4 regions of the Musicola paradisiaca NCPPB 2511 genome follow, and region 1 is predicted to be linked to each of the others. Evidence: predicted binding sites of a transcription regulator. Region 1 holds the regulator's gene; each other region holds the start of a gene.
What was found. The regulator PurR, encoded in region 1, represses purine synthesis genes. The targets are predictions, from matches to a motif close to CANGCAAACGTTTGCNTG.
Positions count from the first base shown of each region.

Region 2: the regulator PurR is predicted to act here: its motif matches at 3,077-3,094, upstream of DPA2511_RS20620 (NCS2 family permease).
Region 3: the regulator PurR is predicted to act here: its motif matches at 2,696-2,713, upstream of serA (phosphoglycerate dehydrogenase).
Region 4: the regulator PurR is predicted to act here: its motif matches at 2,145-2,162, upstream of carA (glutamine-hydrolyzing carbamoyl-phosphate synthase small subunit).

Region 1 is NZ_CM001857.1:1,985,217-1,990,540, reverse strand. Features, by position in the region: gene DPA2511_RS08685 (C40 family peptidase) at 211-1,281, shown strand; gene cydH (cytochrome bd-I oxidase subunit CydH) at 1,429-1,518, opposite strand; gene purR (HTH-type transcriptional repressor PurR) at 1,891-2,916, shown strand; gene cfa (cyclopropane fatty acyl phospholipid synthase) at 3,249-4,400, shown strand; gene DPA2511_RS08665 (riboflavin synthase) at 4,548-5,198, opposite strand.
Region 2 is NZ_CM001857.1:4,597,350-4,602,673, reverse strand. Features, by position in the region: gene DPA2511_RS20630 (4Fe-4S dicluster domain-containing protein) at 1-237, shown strand, start outside; gene DPA2511_RS20625 (4'-phosphopantetheinyl transferase family protein) at 804-1,544, shown strand; gene DPA2511_RS20620 (NCS2 family permease) at 1,613-2,950, opposite strand; gene yieH (6-phosphogluconate phosphatase) at 3,180-3,848, shown strand; gene DPA2511_RS20610 (amino acid ABC transporter permease) at 3,858-4,592, opposite strand; gene DPA2511_RS20605 (amino acid ABC transporter permease) at 4,594-5,324, opposite strand, start outside.
Region 3 is NZ_CM001857.1:613,456-618,779, forward strand. Features, by position in the region: gene DPA2511_RS02895 (oxidative stress defense protein) at 1-683, shown strand, start outside; gene DPA2511_RS02900 (LysR family transcriptional regulator ArgP) at 740-1,633, opposite strand; gene rpiA (ribose-5-phosphate isomerase RpiA) at 1,828-2,490, shown strand; gene serA (phosphoglycerate dehydrogenase) at 2,795-4,027, shown strand; gene DPA2511_RS02915 (methyl-accepting chemotaxis protein) at 4,560-5,324, shown strand, end outside.
Region 4 is NZ_CM001857.1:651,414-656,737, reverse strand. Features, by position in the region: gene carB (carbamoyl-phosphate synthase large subunit) at 1-685, opposite strand, end outside; gene carA (glutamine-hydrolyzing carbamoyl-phosphate synthase small subunit) at 773-1,921, opposite strand; gene dapB (4-hydroxy-tetrahydrodipicolinate reductase) at 2,379-3,200, opposite strand; gene ispH (4-hydroxy-3-methylbut-2-enyl diphosphate reductase) at 3,460-4,410, opposite strand; gene fkpB (FKBP-type peptidyl-prolyl cis-trans isomerase) at 4,407-4,865, opposite strand; gene lspA (signal peptidase II) at 4,869-5,324, opposite strand, start outside.

The DNA of each region.
Region 1 (5,324 bases):
AAAAACGCTATCTTTTGTAGGGTTATCGATGGGCATTCTTGAACTGGCGGAATTATCGACGGGCAGGGCAACAATTGCACAGTAAAAAGCTGCCATTAATGATTTCTCACTATTTTGTAATGAAGAAACACCGAATCCGACTTTTTTATCGAACCAGTTTCAGGAATACTCTGCGGATTGAACGATTGAGGACAACATTCGGTCAGAATAATGATGCGTTTACTTATTACGCTTTTTTTATTGGTTTTCAGTAACCTTTTTTCTTTGGCTCAGGCAGCGACACATTCAGCGGCATCACCGCGCAAAGCCAGCGTGGATAACGTCAATGCTGATGAAGCAGCCAAAAAACATAAGCTGGTCAAAAGCGCCAGAAAAGGCGTTGCTTCCGCACCAGAGAAAAAAGAGGATGTGAAAAAAAACACACTGACGCCGGCTGTAGCTCGCCACGGTAAATCCGCATCCAAAAACATCGACAGTAAAACAACCACAAAAGACCAAACTGCGGCCCCCTCTCACAACAAGAAAACCACACATACCGACAGCGCATCGACAAAGAAAGTGATGTCGCCTCAGGCAAACCGCATCGCCAACAGTAGAAACGCACCAGCGAAAGAGTCACATCAGGCCAATAAAACCGTCATCAAACAAGAACCGGTCGCTCATGGCGGGAATAAAAACAACATACATGAAACCGCCCAGAAAAATCGTCATGCCGCTGCCATCAAGAAACCAGAGGCGGCCCAGGCGGCTAATAAGCACAAAAAAGGCCTGGCGGAAAGCGACGGTGAAAACATCAGCGCCGTACACGGCAAAACGACGAAGGGCAAGCAGGATAAAACAACGCTGGCCTTAAATGCCGTACATAAAAAGCGCTATCAACACGCGAAAACTGCGGCAATGAGCAAACTGATGAGCCAGATTGGTAAACATTACCAATGGGGTGGTTCTTCGCCGTCTGCCGGTTTTGATTGCAGCGGGTTGGTCTATTACGCCTACAAAGATCTGGTGAAAATCCCGATTCCGCGTACCGCCAACGAAATGTTTCATCTACGCGACGCCGCCCCCATCAAGAAGGCCGAACTGGAAAGCGGCGACCTGGTGTTTTTCCGTATCACTAACCGGGGAGCAGCGGATCACGTAGGGGTTTATCTGGGCAATGGCCGTTTTATTCAGTCGCCTCGCTCCGGTGCTGATATTAAAATCAGCAAGTTAAGCGAAGATTACTGGCAAGAGCATTATGTTGGCGCTCGCCGTGTCGTGACCCCAAAAACCATCCGTTAAGTCGCCTTCTGCAACCGTAAGACCATAAGCTCCTTTACTCGGGAGGTTTTTTAGAGAGACAAAAAAACCTCCCGCCGTAAAGCGAGAGGTTCTCAGAAAACACAAGCTCTGACTGCGGATACCGCTTATCAGACGCTTTTCACCGTATCAGTTAAGAACCGCAGTCAACCCCATAATAACGATGACGGTCAGTGAGACGAACGTCGTAAATAGCGACATTTTCAGATTGGTATCCATAGCACTCTCCTTTAATTCACTTTCGGGTCATCTTGATAATTAAGCTACCGAACATGCATCGGGAACAGTATAGTTCATGCGCTCTATAGCACGATGGCAGCATTATTACCGGATTACACAGAAAAAACCTGCTTATCTGTCACAGAGATAATATGAATTACCTCTTCCACTTTCCGCCCAGATCAGACAAAATCCGCAGTTTACCGAACACACTGCGTTTGCGTTGGTGAAGCGTCAGCCCTGCCCTTCAGGTATCTCTCGGCACTCTCCTTCTGAAATCCGACTTTTGTCCAGGCAAAAGCAGGATCCACGCAGGCAAACGATTAACAATATACTTACTGCTGTAACAAGTAGGTTCAGGAGTCATTCTGCATGGCAACGATCAAAGATGTGGCAAAACGTGCTGGCGTTTCGACCACAACCGTGTCTCACGTGATCAATAAAACACGTTTCGTCGCCGAAGAGACCAAAGCCGCAGTACGTGCGGCCATTAAAGAACTACATTATTCCCCCAGCGCCGTCGCACGCAGTTTGAAAGTCAACCATACAAAATCAATCGGGCTGTTGGCGACCTCCAGTGAAGCGCCGTACTTCGCCGAGATCATTGAAGCGGTGGAAAACAGCTGTTATGCCAAAGGCTATACGCTGGTGTTATGCAACTCCCACAATGAGTTGGATAAACAACGCGCGTACCTTTCCATGTTGGCGCAAAAACGTGTCGACGGGCTGCTGGTCATGTGTGCGGAATATCCACCAGCATTACTGACGATGTTGGCAGATTATCGTCATATCCCCATGGTAGTGATGGACTGGGGTGAAGCACACAGTGATTTCACCGATACCATCATCGACAACGCTTTTTCCGGCGGCTATATGGCCGGGCGGTATCTGATCGAACGAGGTCATCGCGATATCGGCGTCATTCCCGGGCCACAAGAACGAAATACAGGCAGCGGCCGTTATCTGGGTTTTCTCAAAGCACTGAAAGAGGCGGACATTCCCATCCGGGAAGAGTGGATAGTTCAGGGTGACTTCGAGCCGGAGTCCGGCTACCGGGCTATGCATCAGATTCTGGCGCAGAAACAACGCCCGACCGCCGTTTTCTGCGGCGGCGATATCATGGCAATGGGCGCCATCTGCGCCGCCGATGAGATTGGATTGCGCGTACCGCAGGATATTTCGGTGATCGGGTATGATAACGTCCGGCACTCCCGCTATTTCACGCCAGCGTTGACCACGATCCATCAACCTAAACAACGTTTGGGGCAGGCGGCATTCTCGATGCTGCTCGATCGCATCACCAGCAAACGAGAAGAATCGCAGATGATCGAAGTCCATCCAACGCTGATCGAGCGGCGCTCAGTTTCTGACGGCCCATTCCGGGATTACCGCCGTTAGTCAGATGACTTTCTTATTCAACGCCGATTTCTAAACCTTCAACACTGCTTCGCCCCAAGCGGGACTTGTCCACAGGACGAAGCAGTCATACACTTGTCATTGTCTTTCGCAACACTCGTAATCAAGAAAGATCGATCTTTTTCTATCCTGTCTATTGGTCGTCGCACTGTTCATCACGACCAGGGATAGATGCCCTTCGCACCGGCTTTTCTCTTATTTTCCTCTGAGAACATCAGAGGTAGACGATGGATTTTTTCCACCGATACCGTTACGGGTAAAATTGTCTACGTTGTTCCTTGTTCGACATCATTCTGACAAGGTAGGGAGAAGTTATGAGTTCATCTTATGTGGAGGAACTGGGTACTCCTGAATCATCCTGGTTCCAGATTATCAACGAAATGCTGTCGGTTGCCGGTATCACCGTCAACGGCTCTTGCCCGTTTGATATTCAGGTCAAAAATCCTGACTTATACAAGCGCATTCTGCGCGAAGGTTCGTTGGGATTGGGTGAAAGTTACATGGACGGCTGGTGGGAATGTGAGCGACTGGATATGTTTTTCCACCGCGTATTGCGGGCGGGGCTGGAGAACCGTCTGCCTGTCCGCTGGCGGGATACTCTCCGGATACTCACGGCGCGGCTGACCAACCTGCAATCCCGACGTCGCGCCTGGATCGTCGGCAAGGAGCATTATGACCTTGGCAATGATCTGTTCACCCAGATGTTAGATCCGTACATGCAATACTCCTGCGGCTACTGGAAACAAGCCGAAACGCTGGAGCAGGCTCAGCAAGACAAATTGCGCATGATCTGCGAAAAGCTACAACTACGCCAGGGAATGACACTGCTGGATATCGGTTGCGGCTGGGGCGGCCTCGCTGAATTCGCCGCACGCTATTACGGTGTTGCCGTGACTGGCGTAACCATCTCCCGCGAGCAACAAAAACTGGCGCAGCAACGCTGTCAGGATCTGGACGTCGATATTCAACTGCTGGATTATCGTGACCTCAATCACCAGTTTGATCGCATCGTTTCCGTCGGCATGTTCGAGCACGTAGGGCCGAAGAATTACGACACCTACTTCCACGTAGTCAGCCGCAATCTCAAGCCTAATGGATTGTTTTTGTTACATACCATCGGCGCCAATCAGACCGACCTGAAAGTCGACCCCTGGATTAACAAATACATATTTCCCAATGGCTGCCTGCCATCGGTGCGCCATATTGCGCAAACCAGCGAACCGTATCTGATTATGGAAGACTGGCACAGCTTCGGCGCTGATTATGATCGTACCCTGATGGCCTGGAATGAACGTTTCCAACAACATTGGTCAAAACTGTCTGGGCACTACCCCGCACGCTTTCACCGTATGTTCAGCTATTACCTGAATGCCTGTGCCGGTGCGTTTCGTGCACGCAATATTCAGCTCTGGCAAGTGCTGTTTAGCGTCTCTGGCGTGGAAGGTGGAATACGTGTGCCGCGTTAACGGCTGCTAGGAAAGGAAGAACAGACTGGCTATCCGGCACGGATAAAAAATACGGTGCGGCTATCTAGCTGCACCGTATTTTTTATTCAGGATGCGGAACAGGTTTCACCGTGCGGCATGACAAACGGTTCTGCCCACGGCTTTCGTTCAGGATCCTGCCTCGACGTCTGTGGTCACAGAAGTGTGTTGTGCCTGCTGGGCCAACACCCGCTCAACCGTATCGACAATCGCTTGCGTCTGCGGGTCGATTTCAATATTGATGCGATCGCCCAGACGCTTCCGCCCCAGCGTGGTGCGATTCAGCGTTTCCGGAATCAAATGTACGCAAAAGCGGTTGCGGGTGACTTCACCAATCGTCAGGCTAATGCCGTCAATACCGATAAACCCTTTATGCAACACATACTTCATGAGCGACGGATCCGACAGACGGAACCATATCTGATGATTGTTTTCTGATGTCAGGATTTTGACGACTTCCGCAGTGCATATGATATGGCCGGACATCACATGCCCCCCGACTTCATCACCGAATTTGGCTGCCCGCTCGACGTTAACGCTATCGCCTACACCCAGGTCGCCAAGATTGGTCAACCGCAACGTTTCCTTCATCAGATCGAAACTCACCTGCCCACCATCAATAGCCGTGACGGTCAAACAGACACCGTTATGGGCCACAGATGCGCCGGGCACCAACCCAGGCAACAGTTCCTCAGGCAGCGCCACCACATGGGTACGAAAATTCGCTTTTTCATCAATAGACACGACCGTCGCCGTGCCCTGCACAATACCGGTAAACATGGATCTTGCCTCTTGAATCAAGGAAAAACAGGCGTCGATGCCCGCGCAACATCACTAAATCGCACCATAGAAATGGCTCGAAAAAACGCGACAACCGTTTTTCACGACATTTCACAATAGGTTTCA
Region 2 (5,324 bases), 2.0 Mb from region 1:
CCGTTTGGCGCCATTGATGTGGTGAGTACACACTCACAATCAGAAAATGGCACAACACAAACCGGGAGCGAGGTGCATAAATGCGACCTGTGCGTCGATGTCGCAGACTCGCCGTCCTGCGTCAGGGTATGCCCGACATCAGCATTAACGCTGGTTACGCAGCAGGAATTGCACCAGAAGATCGCCGCGAAGCAACAACAATCCGCCTGGAGTCAGGCGGATATTCGGCTGAGCTGAAAACATCCTGCCCAGGGGCAGGCTGTTTTCATTCCTCACGCTTTGTTCGCAACCCAACGCCGCGAACAAGGTGGCGCAGTGAACACAGGATAATCCCTGAGCGCTTAAACGAAGTTTTTTAGGGGCACGCAAGCAGGGCGAAAGGTTTTACTACGTTCCAGCACAGTTTGTCGGGATCCCGCCAGGCTGTGCGGCCGCCGCCGGCGTCCCCCTATCATTGCCCATCGTGGTGAGACACGCCTTTGCGCCGCTGGCTCAACATGGAGCCCAACCCCATTTACCGGCGATAAAGTCAGAGACCTTCACGGGCATGTCTGGACGACACCACGAAAAACTCCTCATAATGAGGCGATACACACCTGAGACGGTTTCAGCAGAAATAAAATCAAGTTCAATAGAAAGTGTTTTTTGACGTATTCTTTTCAGGGAAGGATAATCGTCGCCGATTTATCCACCAGTTTTTCTTTAGATCATATATTAGTCTGATAATATGCAGCTGTAATATTCTTAATACAGCAGTTATTCCATAAATAATTATTAGGTTTCGTTGTCATCATGGAGTGAATATGACCTGCCATTTCGTCAGGTGGACAAGCACGGAAGCGCTACCCGATCTGCAGCGGTTATCGGATGACCTTATACTATCCACGCACAGCTTTTCAGTGAAACGCCGGGAACGTTATCTGAAAAGCCGCGCGCTGCTAGCAGAAATGATGTTCTATTTTTTTGGCTATCCGGTTCTCCCACCTTTAATGATTTCCCCTAATGGAAGACCTTGTTTTGTTGATCCCCACCTGCCCGATTTCAGTCTGGGCTATGCCGGCAATACCATTGCGATCCTGCTCAGCGAGGAAGGGAAAGTCGGGATGGATGTGGAGATAGTCCGCTTTCGTTCCCAGCAAACGCCGCCCGAACCGCTGCAACCCTTATCGCATGCGGAGAAAGCCTGGATCGATGCTCAATTAGATCCGCTAGAGGCCGCGACACAACTGTGCACGATCCGCCAGTCGGTGTTGAAAATCCCCGGTTTTCGCAACGGCCCAGAATCACTGAAACTTCATCCGGCTTCTGGTCGGCTGCGCGCCAGGCATATTCCGGACGTGGAAGTCATCAGCGATGTCGATGACTACCTGGCCTGGGCTTGCGCCCACACGCCCAGACTCAGCCGTCTGGTGTTGTGGAACTACACCTCGGCCTACGGTATGCGGAAATCGGGAGAGATTGTCCATCAGCAGCATCAGTCCAGACGCTACATGCGGCTTATCAGCCATTCGGCGGAGAAAGTCTCGCCGCAGTACGTGATCTGAACGCCGCTACGCCGGCTCAGGGCAACACATTTCGGCGCCGTATCCCGCGATCGAGATACGGCCCGTTATCAGTGCGCGTCGATAAAAACGATTTTCAGCAGGAATAATGCGGCGACCACCATGACGCACGGGCTGATTTCACGCCAGCGTCCGGTTGCCGCCTTCATTACCGCATAAGAGATAAAGCCCAGCGCAATCCCTTCGGTAATGGAAAAGCTGAACGGCATCATAACGGCGGTTACAAACGCCGGTACGGCGTCGGTCAGATCGTCCCAACGCACACGCGCCAGGCTGGACGTCATCAGCACCCCCACATAGATTAACGCGCCGGCGGCGGCATAAGCCGGAACCATTCCCGCCAGCGGCGACAGGAACATCACCAGCAAAAACAGCAGCCCGACGACGACTGCGGTCAGGCCGGTGCGCCCGCCGATGGACACGCCGGACGAACTTTCGACATAGGCTGTAACGGAAGAGGTGCCGATGAAAGCGCCAACGACAGAGCTGATGCTGTCGACATACAGCGCCCGCTTCATGTTCGGGAATTTGCCGCGAGCGTCAGTAAGACCCGCTTTATCGGTGACGCCGATCAACGTACCGGAGGAATCGAACAAATTAACCAGCATGAAGGAAAAAATCACACCGGACAGCCCCAGATTTAGAGAGCCCGCCAAATCCACCTGACCCACCACGTTGTTGACGCTCGGTGGTACCGAGAAGATCCCGGTATAGTTCACATCGCCCAGCGCCAGACCCAGCATGGTGGTAACGGCAATGGAGATCAGTACGGCTGCATGAATATTACGGGACGCCAACACCACAATGATGAAAAAACCCAACACACCCAGCAATACGCGATGAGACATCAGTTTCCCCACCGCCACAATGGTTTCCGGATTAGGAACGATAATGCCGGCATTTTTCAGGCCGATCATCGCAATAAACAGACCGATACCGCTGGCGATCCCCAGACGCAGGCTCTGCGGGATATTGGCTACCATCCAGTAACGCACCTGGAAAATCGTCAGCAACAGGAAACCGATCGCCCCCCAGAACACAGCGCCCATCGCCACCTGCCACGGCAGCCCCATCGTACCGACCACCACAAACGCAAAGAAAGCGTTCAGCCCCATCGCCGGCGCCAACGCGACCGGAAGGTTAGCCAGCATCCCCATGAAAATACTGCCAAATGCAGCAATCAGGCAGGTAGTGACAAACACGGCTTGCGTGTCCATACCGGCCACGCCCAGAATTTGCGGGTTAACAAATACGATGTAGACCATTGTCAAAAAGGTAGTAAACCCCGCAATGATTTCCGTGCGTGCCGTAGTGCCGTGTTGTTGCAATTTGAACATGCGCTCCAACAGCCCTACCCCAACGGCAGAGCCCGTCTGCGATTTATCCATGATTAAGACCTAAAGAAAGGAAAGAAAAACGCCGGGTATCCTATAACAAAAGGTAAGGACGTTAACATGCATCCCGGCTTTTTTTACAGCCGACGGATAGGGCTGCGAGTCGTCGCCAATTCCCGGCAGGAAACCGTTTTTCGCGCCCGGCCATGCCGTTGTTGAACGCATCGCCTCTGGGGTAAAGTGGCAATCTGTTTCTGTCCATCCCTCCACAAAGGCAACAGCCATGTCCCACATTGAGTGCGTTTTTTTCGACTGCGACGGTACGCTGGTCGATAGCGAAGTGATTTGCTGTCAGGCATACGTGAATATCTTTATTCCACATGGCATCGAGCTGCCGCTGACGGACGTCATCAAAGAATTCAAGGGAATGAAACTGTATGACATCATCGATCGCGTCAGCGCCCGCTTCGGTCTGAACGCCTCGGTAGAACAACTGGAGCGTCATTTCCGGCAGGAGGTGGCCCGTTTATTCGAAGAATCGCTCGAACCGATCCCCGGCGTGCGCCAGGTATTGGAAAAATTGCAGGTGCCGACGGCGGTGGTATCCAACGGGCCGGTAAGCAAAATGCAGCACTCTCTCGGGCTGACCGGTCTGCTGAGCTTTTTCGAAGACCGGCTATACAGCGGTTACGATATTCGTAAATGGAAGCCCGACCCGACATTGCTGTACCACGCAGCGCAAGCGATGGGCGTAACAACCGAAAACTGTATTTTGGTGGAAGACTCGGTATCCGGCACCCAGGCGGGCATCGCCGCCGGCATCCCGGTGTTTTATTACTGTGCTGATGAACACAATGCCCCCATTCATCACCCGCTAGTAACCATGTTTGACGATATGCACCAGCTTCCGACGCTCTGGCAAGAAAGGGGCTGGCGCATTACCGCGAACTGATCGCGCAGCTCAACCGCCCTGCGGGGCCGGTTGAACAGGCGCCGTCGACTGCCGACTCTGCCGAAGGCGATGGTGAAAGCGGCGGCTGACGGCGTTGGCCGCCAGATCGAGCGTCAGACAAAGCAGGAAGTAAACCAGCGCGACAAACAGAAACACCTCCATCGGATACACCATGCTGCGATTGTTGACCTGCGTCGCCAGAAACGTCAGTTCACCCACACCTACGATGTACGCCAGCGACGTATCCTTGATCAGCGAAATCCACTGATTGATAAAGGAAGGCACCATCATGCGCAGCGCTTGCGGCAGGACGATATAACGCAAAACCCGCCAGCGACCAAACCCCAGCGACAACCCCGCCTGCCACTGGCCGCGACCTATTGCCGCAATGCCGGCTTTGACGCCATGCGCCAGATAAGCAGACGCGATCAGCGCCAGCGCGCAAACTACCGTGGTTATTTCCGGGATATCCACGCCAAATAGCATCGGCAACAGGAAATACGTCCAGAAAATCAGCATGATGACTGGAATAGCGCGAAAAAATCCCAGTACCGCCGCCAGCGCCGCGCCGGGCCAGCCTCGGCTCATCGCCAGCGCAACGCCCAGCAGGGTTCCCAACAGCGCCGACGCCGTACCGGCCATCAGGCTAAGCGCCAACGTCAACGCCGCACCGCCTAACGGCCCATCGGGGAAAGTGCCCCACATCAGATAGCCAACGTTATCGCGGATAATGGTGAAATCCATCTCAGTGCCCCTTTATCGGCTGCCGGTGCTGACGCCACATCCCCCACCCTTCCAGACAGGCGATGACGGCAATGTATAACACGGTGGCGACGCCAAACGCCTGGAACGTGCGCAGCGTTTCGGTTTCCACCTGGCGGGATGCGTAAGACAGCTCCGCTACGCCAATCGCCATCGTCAGCGACGAGTTCTTGATGATATTCATGTACTGTCCCAGCAGCGGCGGCAACGCAATCTTCAACGCCTGCGGCAGCACCACATAGCGCATCGCCTGCCAGTGAGTTAACCCCAGCGCGCAGGCAGCGTACTTTTGCCCACCAGCGACACCGGCGATCCCGGCCCGAACCTCTTCGGAAATAAACGCGGCGGAATAGAGCGTCAGGCCAAACAACCCGGCCAAAAACTCAAACGATGGCCAGCTCAGAAAGGAAAACAATAAGGTATGAGGCGTATTCAGCCACTGCATCAGGCATTCCGGCAACAGTTGCCCGGCACCGAAATACCAGAAAAACAGCTGCACCAGCAACGGCGTATTGCGAAACAACGCGCAGTACGCCACGACCAGCCAACGCAGCGGCAGCCACTGGCTGTCACGAACGGCGGCCAGCGCCAGCCCCAGCAGGGTAGCCAGCACGACAGTGCCGGCAGCCATCCCCAATGTCATCAGAAAACCCTGCCATAACCACAGCAGGTACTGCGGAGCCAGCAGCCATTCAACAATGTGTTGTGCGGATT
Region 3 (5,324 bases), 1.4 Mb from region 1:
TTTTGGCCTCCTCGGCGCTGGCCAATAATGAATTGCCGAATGGCCCTCATGTCGTCACCTCCGGGACGGCAAGCGTAGAGGCTCTTCCGGATCTCGCCCGTCTGGTCATTGAAGTGAGTGTCTCGTCAAAAGACGCGGTCGATGCCAAGAAGCAGGTCGATAACCGAGTGGCGCAGTATGTTGATTTTCTGGTTCGGAATGGCGTTGATAAGCCGGATATCAATGCCGCCAACCTGAATACCCGGCCAGAGTACGATTATCAGAAAAACGGCGGTTCGGTATTGAAGGGATATCGTGCGGTTCGGCAAGTGGAAGTGACATTACGCCAGTTAGACAAATTGGACGCATTGTTGGATGGCGCGTTGAAGGCTGGTCTGAATGAAATCCGCATGGTGGATTTTGGGGTATCCAATCCGGATACTTACCGTGAGCAAGCGCGCAAAAAAGCGATAGAACAGGCGACTCATCAGGCCCAGTCACTGGCAGCTAGCTTTAATACAACTCTGGGGCCGATTTATAGCATTCGCTACCATGTTTCAAATTATCAGCCGATGCCGGTCGCGCGTATGCTGAAAGCCTCCGAGGCGTTGGCGCAGAACGATGTCGCGCAAACCTACCAGCAGCAAGCGATCCATTTCGACGATCAGGTCGATGTGGTATTTGAATTGCAACGAAATCGCTGATTCAACGCGCGCTAACAGATGAGCAGCGCCATCGCTACGGGGTTGGAGCCGGTCTGCTAAGACTGGCGAAGCACCTGATGCCCGTGGGTCAACAAAGCATCCGTCACTTTCCTCATCATACGGCTTTCCGGCGCGAAGCGATGCCAGTACAGCATCCGGCGCTGGAACAGACCGGGCGTCAAATCGATCAGGTCGCTGCTTGCCAGCTCTTTTTCTATCTGCAGATGCGGGATCATACAGCAGGTCGTACCTTGCCGAGCCAGTTGTACAAAGGCTTCGGATGAGTTAACGATGTGGCAAGGAACGCTGCCGGGCGGCAGTTCGAAGTTTTGTTGCAAGAATGCTTGATGCATGTCGTCAAGATGATCGAAAGCGACGGCGGGAGCCCGCAGCAGTGCGGAGCGGGTCACGCCATTGGGAAAATAGCGGTTCGCGAATTCCGGGGATGCCACAAACAGATAATCCAGCGCCCCCAACTTGTCTACCAGACAGCTGGGCAGCGGCTGCGATTGAATACTGACGGCGCCAACTACCTCGCCGCGGCGCAGGCGTTCCTGGGTACGGGTTTCGTCTTCCACCTGCAGATTAAGGCGTATCGGCGAGTCCGCCAGCACCGGTTGCAATGCTGGCAGCAGCCAGGTCGCCAGACTGTCGGCGTTCACCGCCAAAGAGAGTAATAATGGCGTTTCGTTACCGTTTTCATTACCCAGCCATTCTTCTTCCAGTAGTTCGACCTGATGCAGCAGAGCCAGCAGCTTCTGCCCTTGTTCTGTGGGACGAGGGGGAATCGTTCTGACGAGCAGGGGCTGACCGAAAAGGTTTTCCAACTGTTTGATGCGCTGCGAAACCGCGGATTGGGTAATGCAGAGTTTTTGAGCAGCGCGTTCAAAACCACGCTCACGGATTACGGCGTCCAGCGCCTGAAGGGTGCGATAGTCCGGGCGTTTCATGAAGTTGAAGAATCCTCTGAAAAAAACGATTCTGGCACTATGCCACATTTCTCAGGGCAATCGCCGAAAAAAAATCATGTTGAAGCTCGGCTACGGTGGGGGTTTGTATGCCGAATGCCGGACAAATTCCTCCCTTTGCCCCCATCATGCCTTATAATGCGCACACGTTTTCGTCGTAATAACAGGCATACACCATGACGCAGGATGAACTGAAAAAGGCCGTTGGTTGGGCCGCACTGGATTATGTCCGGCCCGGGACGGTTGTTGGCGTAGGTACGGGGTCTACCGCCGCACACTTTATTGACGCATTGGGTACGATCAAGGATCAGATTAAAGGCGCTGTATCCAGCTCTGATGCGTCGACTGCCAAACTGAAAAGTCTGGGTATCCCGGTCTTTGATTGTAATGATGTCGATGCGCTGGATGTTTACGTCGATGGCGCCGATGAAATTAATTCCCACATGCAGATGATCAAAGGCGGCGGTGCGGCGTTGACGCGCGAGAAAATTGTCGCAGCCATTTCCCGTCAATTTGTGTGCATAGTGGATGCCTCAAAGCAGGTTGAGGTGCTGGGTAAGTTCCCGTTGCCGGTGGAAGTCATTCCAATGGCTCGCACTTATGTCACCCGCGAGCTGACTAAACTGGGCGGTCGCCCGGTGTACCGTGACGGCGTGTTGACGGATAACGGCAACATTATCCTGGACGTGCATGACTTTGATTTATCCGATGCGGTGGCTATGGAGAATCGCATCAATGGTATTGCTGGCGTGGTGACTGTCGGGCTGTTTGCCAACCGAGGCGCTGATGTGGCGCTGGTCGGAACGGCCGATGGCGTCAAAACCGTTCGGTTGAAGTAATCTTACGCGCCTCACGTCATCATCCGGCTAGGGTGTAAACCTGGCCGGATTTTTTTTATCTAAAAAAACCACTCTTGTTAACGGCTCATTTTTGGTACTTAATATCAGTTTCTCTTATTTGGTATCATCGCTGTCTGGCTCAAGTGACGGTGGGTAGCATTTATCGCCGTATAAGCCGGGTGGCTGAGCGGCAGGGTAACTGGTGTAGGCAATCGTTTGTATTGCCGCCTGCGTAATTTTTGTTATGTTTGCTGAGGTCGGTTTGTAGACCGTCGCATCTGAAGTCTGAAAATAAGGTCGGGAAATGGCAAAGGTATCACTGGAAAAAGACAAGATTAAGTTTCTGTTGTTGGAAGGCGTACATCAGAGTGCGGTTGAGAATCTTCGCGCTGCGGGGTACACCAACATTGAATACCATAAAGGCGCACTGGATCCTGAGTCATTAAAAGCCTCAATCCGCGATGCGCATTTTGTAGGCATTCGCTCACGTACTCATCTGACGGAAGAGATTTTTGCCGCGGCGGAAAAGCTGGTGGCCGTCGGGTGTTTCTGCATCGGTACTAATCAAGTGGAACTGCCTGCTGCGACCAAACGCGGTATTCCAGTGTTTAACGCGCCTTTTTCCAACACTCGTTCTGTCGCTGAAATGGTGATCGGCGAATTGTTGCTGATGTTGCGCGGCATTCCTTCCGCTAATGCTAATGCGCATCGCGGTATCTGGCACAAGCAGGCGGTCGGCTGTTATGAGGCTCGCGGCAAGAAGCTGGGCATCATCGGTTATGGTCACATCGGCACTCAGCTTGGCATTTTGGCCGAAGGGCTGGGGATGCATGTGTACTTCTATGATATTGAAAGCAAGCTACCATTGGGTAATGCTCAACAGGTGCGCCATCTGTCTGATCTGCTGAACATGAGCGATGTGGTCAGCTTGCATGTACCGGAGACGGACAGCACCCAAAATATGATCAATGCGGATGCGTTAGCGCTGATGAAGCCCGGTTCGATTCTGATCAATGCGTCGCGCGGTACTGTGGTGGATATTCCCGCCCTGTGCGAGGTGCTGCGCAGTAAGCATCTTTCTGGCGCAGCCATTGATGTATTCCCGACAGAGCCTGCTACTAACAGCGATCCTTTTGTTTCCCCGCTGGGCGAATTCGATAACGTCTTACTGACTCCGCATATTGGCGGTTCAACACAGGAAGCGCAGGAAAATATTGGGGATGAAGTCGCTGGCAAATTGGCGAAATATTCCGATAACGGTTCTACGCTTTCAGCGGTCAATTTTCCTGAAGTTTCTTTGCCGGCCCACGGTGAACGCGCCAGCCGTCTGTTGCACATCCATGAAAACCGTCCAGGCGTCATGACGCAGATTAACAATATCTTTGCCGCTCAGGGCATCAATATTGCCGCACAGTATCTGCAGACCAGCGCTGAAATCGGTTATGTGGTGATCGACGTGGAAACCGACGGTGCGGATACAGCATTGCAGCTAATGAAGGCTATTCCGGGCACGATCCGCGCTCGCCTGCTTTATTGATCCACCCCACTTTGCCATTTTGAAAAAATCCAGTCGCCGCTAGCGGGGCTGGATTTTTTAATTATCCCTATCAACTTGTCATCGGAAACGACGCGCTGTTTGCAAGCGAGACGTTATACCGTCTGGTGTTTTTCTCTCCCCACATGTTATTCGCACTACCCGGCGAAAATACCAATTTGATCTACTTCACAGATATAAGACCTTTTAAATGCGTTAAAGACGAACTTTATGGTGGCGTATTATCGATTATCTGGACAGTAAGTGAATTGTTATATGTTCTCGGTATTTACCGTACATCTTTGGGATCTTGAGTAATACCTTTTCTTATCTGAATAGAATTTTGTTATATTAAAAAAGAAACATCGTTTCATTTTAATGATGTCCAGCTCTTGTATCCGACGCATGTGATTTTTTCATTTATTAGCATGGGTTCTGGTTAGGCAATCTGACTAGATATGATGCTGTAAGTCTTTGTATTTTATTATGGCGTAGGATACGAATAGTATCTTTAGCGTTAAAGCGAGAAATCGGAATGGCAGAACAAAAAAGAAAAATTTCTTCGGTAAACAATGTTCGTCTGGTGACGTTTTTCATTACGTTGTTGACGATCATTCTGTTGTTGTTTGCACTTTCTATCGGCACCGCGAGCTACTTTTTGAAACAGAGTAACGATGCGTTAGATATGGCTAATCAGGCATCGGATACGCGCTCGGGAATTAGCAGCAGTATGGATCAACTGCGTGTCGCTCGTCAGTTGCTGGTTCAGGCGGTAGCTGCGTCGCGAATTGGTGATAAAGATTCATATAATCAGTCATTTAAAGAAGCTAACGATCGAATCAATAGTTCCAAAAAACGGTTCGACGAATATATGGCCCGTGTCGATCAGTCTTCGGAAGAAAAGGCGCTAGATAGCGAATTGACGGCCAGTTACAACGCTTACCGTAATAACGTACTGTTGCCTATGGTGGAGATGGTGCGCGGTGGTGAGTTCGAGAGCGTTATCGAGCTAGAGACAACATTAGCGCGGCAGTTGGACAATAACTATGCGCTTCCTGTTCGTAAGGAGGTGAAGTATCTGAGCGAGTATGCGAGCCGGATCAATACCGAGGCGGAAAGAAAGTCCAATCTGGGATACACCCTGATGGGAACGGCATTTGTGTTGTCGATCGTGTTAGCTGTGCTCAGCTATTTTATCATTCGCAGAGCAGTCCTGATGCCGGTGGATATTCTGATTGCTCGCATTCAGAACATTGCCGGGGGGGATTTGACTCAGCCGCCTGTCGATTTGGGACGTAAT
Region 4 (5,324 bases), 1.3 Mb from region 1:
TGCAGTTGTCGTTTTTATCCCGCACCACTTCCATTTCATACTCTTTCCAGCCGATCAGCGATTCGTCGATCAACAATTCGTTGGTCGGTGACAGATCCAGGCCACGCGCGCAGATTTCTTCGAACTCTTCACGGTTGTACGCAATACCGCCGCCGGTGCCGCCCATCGTAAATGACGGGCGGATAATGCACGGGTAGCCGACATCCGCAGCAACCGCCAGCGCTTCGTCCATCGTATGCGCGATGCCGGAACGGGCGGTTTCCAGCCCGATTTTTTTCATCGCGATGTCGAACCGGCGACGATCTTCCGCTTTATCAATCGCATCGGCAGTAGCGCCGATCATGGTCACGCCGAATTCCGCCAGCACGCCCTGACGTTCCAGCTCCAGCGCACAGTTCAGCGCCGTCTGGCCGCCCATCGTCGGCAGCACCGCATCCGGGCGTTCTTTTTCGATAATCTTGCGCACCACTTCCCAGTGAATCGGCTCAATGTAGGTGGCGTCCGCCATCTCCGGGTCGGTCATGATCGTGGCCGGGTTGGAGTTCACCAGAATCACACGGTAGCCTTCTTCACGCAGCGCCTTACACGCCTGGGCGCCGGAGTAGTCAAATTCGCACGCCTGACCGATCACAATCGGGCCGGCGCCAAGAATCAGGATACTTTTTATGTCTGTACGTTTTGGCATTTCTCGCTCCTGCAAACCCGTTTACTCACCGCCGCGTTGGCGCTTGCGCCCTGTGCTTATATCGCAGCGTGACTAAACGGATTCTGATTATTTGGTATGGCTACGATAAGACTCAATCAGCTCGATGAAGTGATCGAACAGCGGCGCGGCGTCATGCGGGCCGGGGCTGGCTTCAGGATGCCCCTGGAAGCTGAATGCCGGTTTGTCGGTACGGTGAAGGCCCTGCAGCGAACCATCAAACAGCGACTTGTGCGTCGCGCGCAGCGTCGCGGGCAGAGACGTTTCATCGACCGCGAACCCGTGGTTTTGGGCAGTGATCATCACCCGGTTGCCGTCCAGATCTTTAACCGGATGGTTGCCGCCGTGGTGGCCGAACTTCATCTTGACGGTTTTGGCGCCACTGGCCAGCGCCAGCAATTGGTGGCCCAGACAGATGCCGAATACCGGAATATCGGTTGCCAGAAACGCCTTGATAGCGGCGATGGCATAATCGCAGGGCTCCGGATCACCGGGGCCGTTGGAGAGGAAAATCCCGTCCGGATTGAGTTTCAGCACGTCATCCGCCGGCGTTGTCGCCGGAACGACCGTCAGACGACAACCGCGATCTACCAGCATGCGCAGGATATTACGCTTCACACCGTAGTCATAAGCCACCACATGGAACGGCAGTTCATCTTCCGCTTTGGCCGGCGGCAGTTCGCCTTGCAACGTCCAACTGCCTTGCAGCCAGGGGTAGCTTTCACGGGTCGTGACTTCTTTAGCGAGATCCATGCCTTTCAATCCCGGAAAGGCTTTGGCTTTTTCCAACGCCAGCGCCGCATCCGGCGCGTCGCCCGCAATGATACAACCGTTCTGCGCACCTTTTTCACGCAGTAAACGAGTCAGTTTGCGGGTATCAATATCGGCTATCGCCACAATATTGTGACGCTTGAGGTAATCCGACAGGCTCTCTTCACTGCGATAGTTGCTGGCAATCAGGGGCAAATCGCGGATGACCAAGCCTTGAGCGTGAATAGCGGGGGATTCTTCATCGGCATTATTGGCGCCAACGTTACCGATATGGGGATAAGTAAGAGTGACAATCTGGCGGGAATAGGAAGGATCAGTGAGGATTTCTTGATAACCGGTCATTGATGTATTGAAGACCACTTCCCCCACTGCCGCACCTTCCGCCCCGATGGCCCGACCGTGGAACTGGGTTCCGTCTTCCAGAACCAATAGCGCTGACTTAATCAAAACACCCTCCAAGGAATAAACAATCACGTTATTTGCATATTAATTCAGATTTAACGATCTAAATCAACGCAAAAACCACCTGTAAGGCAAATTTTCGGCAAATTGCGCGCATTTTAATGATGCCCCCGATACTTGTCTACTGAAACACCAAAAAATTATCCCTTTTTACCGCCTTGATGCCGTATACACGGCTTAGAGCGGAGAAAACACATATCAATTGATGTAAGTAAACGGTTGCCAGGCAGGATGAGTCAAAAAGTGGATGTAAATACGCCAACAAGGATAAAAAGCGTTATAGGAAGGAGATGAACCGTGTTGAAAATACCAGTAAATATGAAAATAGTGGGATTAAAATCAAAAAACATCAAATAACCGCTATTTATATATAAAAATAATGGCGCAAACATTAGCGCCATTAAAAATCAATACGTTATTTAAACACACTATCCTATCGCAATTAGAGATTATCTAATCCAAGCACATCTCTCATATCAAAAAGCCCCTTATTATGAGCTTTTAACCATATAGAAGCTCTGACTGCACCATTTGCAAAAGTCATGCGACTTGAAGCCTTGTGGGTTATTTCGATACGCTCGCCGATATCTACAAACATCGCAGTATGCTCACCAACGATATCTCCGGCGCGAACCGTGGCAAAACCGATGCTTTTCGGATCACGTTCACCGGTGTATCCCTCGCGTGCATAGACGGCGCACTCTTTCAGGTCACGGCCCAACGCATCGGCGATGGCTTCCCCCATCGCCAATGCGGTTCCCGACGGCGCATCCACTTTGTGACGATGGTGCGCCTCGATGATTTCAATATCCGTGTAATCGCCCATGACCTTGGCCGCTTTTTCCAACAGTTTCAGCAGCAGGTTTACCCCCACACTGAAGTTGGCGGCAAACACAATGCCGATCTCCGCTGATGCCTGCTGAATGGCGGTCTTCCCGGCATCGTCGAACCCGGTAGTCCCGATGATCATCGCCTTGGCATGCTGACGACAAAACGCCAGATGAGCCAGCGTTCCTTCCGGACGGGTAAAATCAATCAGCACATCAAAATCATCTTTCACCGCCTCCAGGCTGTCTGACACCGTAACGTTCAGTTTTCCCAACCCGGCCAGTTCGCCAGCATCGCTGCCCACCAGTGACGACCCCTGGCGCTCCAACGCCGCGCCCAGCACCGCGCCTTCGGCATTTGACACCGCCTGGATCAGTTGACGGCCCATACGGCCGCCCGCACCGGCAACCGCAATACGGATCGATGAATCCTTCATGTTTACGCTCTCTTATAGTGATTTCAGGCATGATACAAATGCGTATCAGGGTAACTGAGCCGGCTAAGCGGTTGCCAGCAGATTTCTCGCATGATTAGAAAATTATGTCAGGCTACGGCAGGCATCAGAGAAAGGGATGGCAGGAAGCGTGTGGGATAGAAAATAGACAGCGCATAAACATGCAGTTTTTATGCATCCGGTCGCCGGACGGAAAAGATAGAAAAACGGCAGCCTCACGACTGCCGCTGATGATTGGCCTTCATTCGACCTGTCGAACCTCAACCCGCAATTCTTTCGGCACCTCAAAGACGATGCTCTCTTCGCGCCCCTGCATCTCCAACGCAATCTGCCCGCCCATGCCTTGCAGCCGTTTCACGACCTGCTGCACCAACACATCGGGAGCTGATGCGCCGGCCGTCACACCGACGCACGCGGTGCGACTGAACCAGGACTCCTGAATATCATCTGCCGAATCAATGAGGTAGGACGGCTTGCCGACACGCTGCGCCAGTTCTGCCAGCCGGTTGGAGTTGGACGAATTTTTTGACCCGACCACCAAGACCACATCAGCCTCCTGGGCCAGATTGCGTACCGCCTCCTGACGATTGGTCGTGGCATAGCAGATATCATCCTTGCGCGGCCCGATAATCTGCGGGAAACGCGCCCGCAGCGCATCAATCACCGCCGAGGTATCGTCCACCGACAGCGTAGTCTGGGTCATGAAGCACAAATTGGTTTCATTTTTCACTTGCAGTGACCAGACATCGTCCGGCCCCTCGACCAGATACATGCCACCTTTCGGATTGCTGTACTGCCCCATAGTTCCTTCTACCTCGGGGTGCCCGGCATGGCCAATCAGAATCGCTTCCATACCTTTTCGACTGGCGCGCGCCACTTCCATATGTACCTTGGTGACGAGTGGGCAAGTGGCGTCAAATACCGTCAGATCGCGATTACGTGCTTCCGCGCGCACCGCCTGAGAAACGCCGTGGGCGGAAAAAATCAGAATCGCGCCGTCCGGTACTTCATCGATCTGCTCAATAAAAATGGCGCCGCGTTCCCGCAGCCCATCCACCACATAGCGGTTATGCACCACTTCATGACGCACATAGATAGGTGCGCCGTAAACCTCCAACGCACGTTCCACAATACTGATGGCGCGGTCAACGCCAGCGCAGAACCCGCGTGGGTTTGCCAGCAAGATCTTCATGCGTCTTCTCCTGCCGCGGGGGGATCGATGCTCAGCACTTCAATATCGAAGGCGACAGTATGACCGGCCAGCGGGTGATTGAAATCCACCGTCACGGACTCTTCCGCCACCTCGCGAATTACGCCTGCCATATCGTTGCCCCCGATGCCGCTGAATAACATGATGGTGCCCACATCCGGCACCCCGGTCTCGGCAAAATCACGCCGCAGAAAAAACTGGATCAGATCAGGATTCGAGTGCCCGAAAGCCGATTCCGGCGGCAGGGAAAACTGGCGCCGTTCCCCAACGCGCAGCCCTAGCAGTTGCTGCTCAAGCACAGGAGAAAGACTGCCGTCCCCCAGGCGGAACAAAGCGGGTTTGCCGCTTTCACGGGTTGCCTCCGCTACGGATCCGTCTTCCAGCGTCAGGATAAAATGAACCAGTACGGCGCTATCGCTAACCACTTGTTGAGTCATAGGTTACTCACCTGACGCCGTTTTTTTGTCCGGGGAACTGAAAAAACTCTCTACCACAACCAGAAACGCGCCGATGACGATGGCACAATCGGCAAGGTTAAATGTTGGGTAGTGCCAGTTACCTATAAAAAAATCCATAAAATCAATTACATAACCATGAATCAAGCGATCGGAGAGATTACCGATCGCCCCGCCGATAATCAGCGCATAGGCAATATTGGCCGCCTTTTGACTGGCTCTGGTGCGATACATAATCACCAGCAACGATATGATGACTGCAAAGGCAATCAGCGCAAAGAACCAGCGCTGCCAGCCGCCTTTATCAGCCAGAAAGCTGAAAGCCGCACCATAGTTGTGGGCGTAGGTAAAGCTAAAGAAAGGGATCAGCGGCAACGATTCGCCCAATTGAAAGTGGGTCATCACCCACTGTTTAGTCCCCAGATCCACTACCAGGATGAC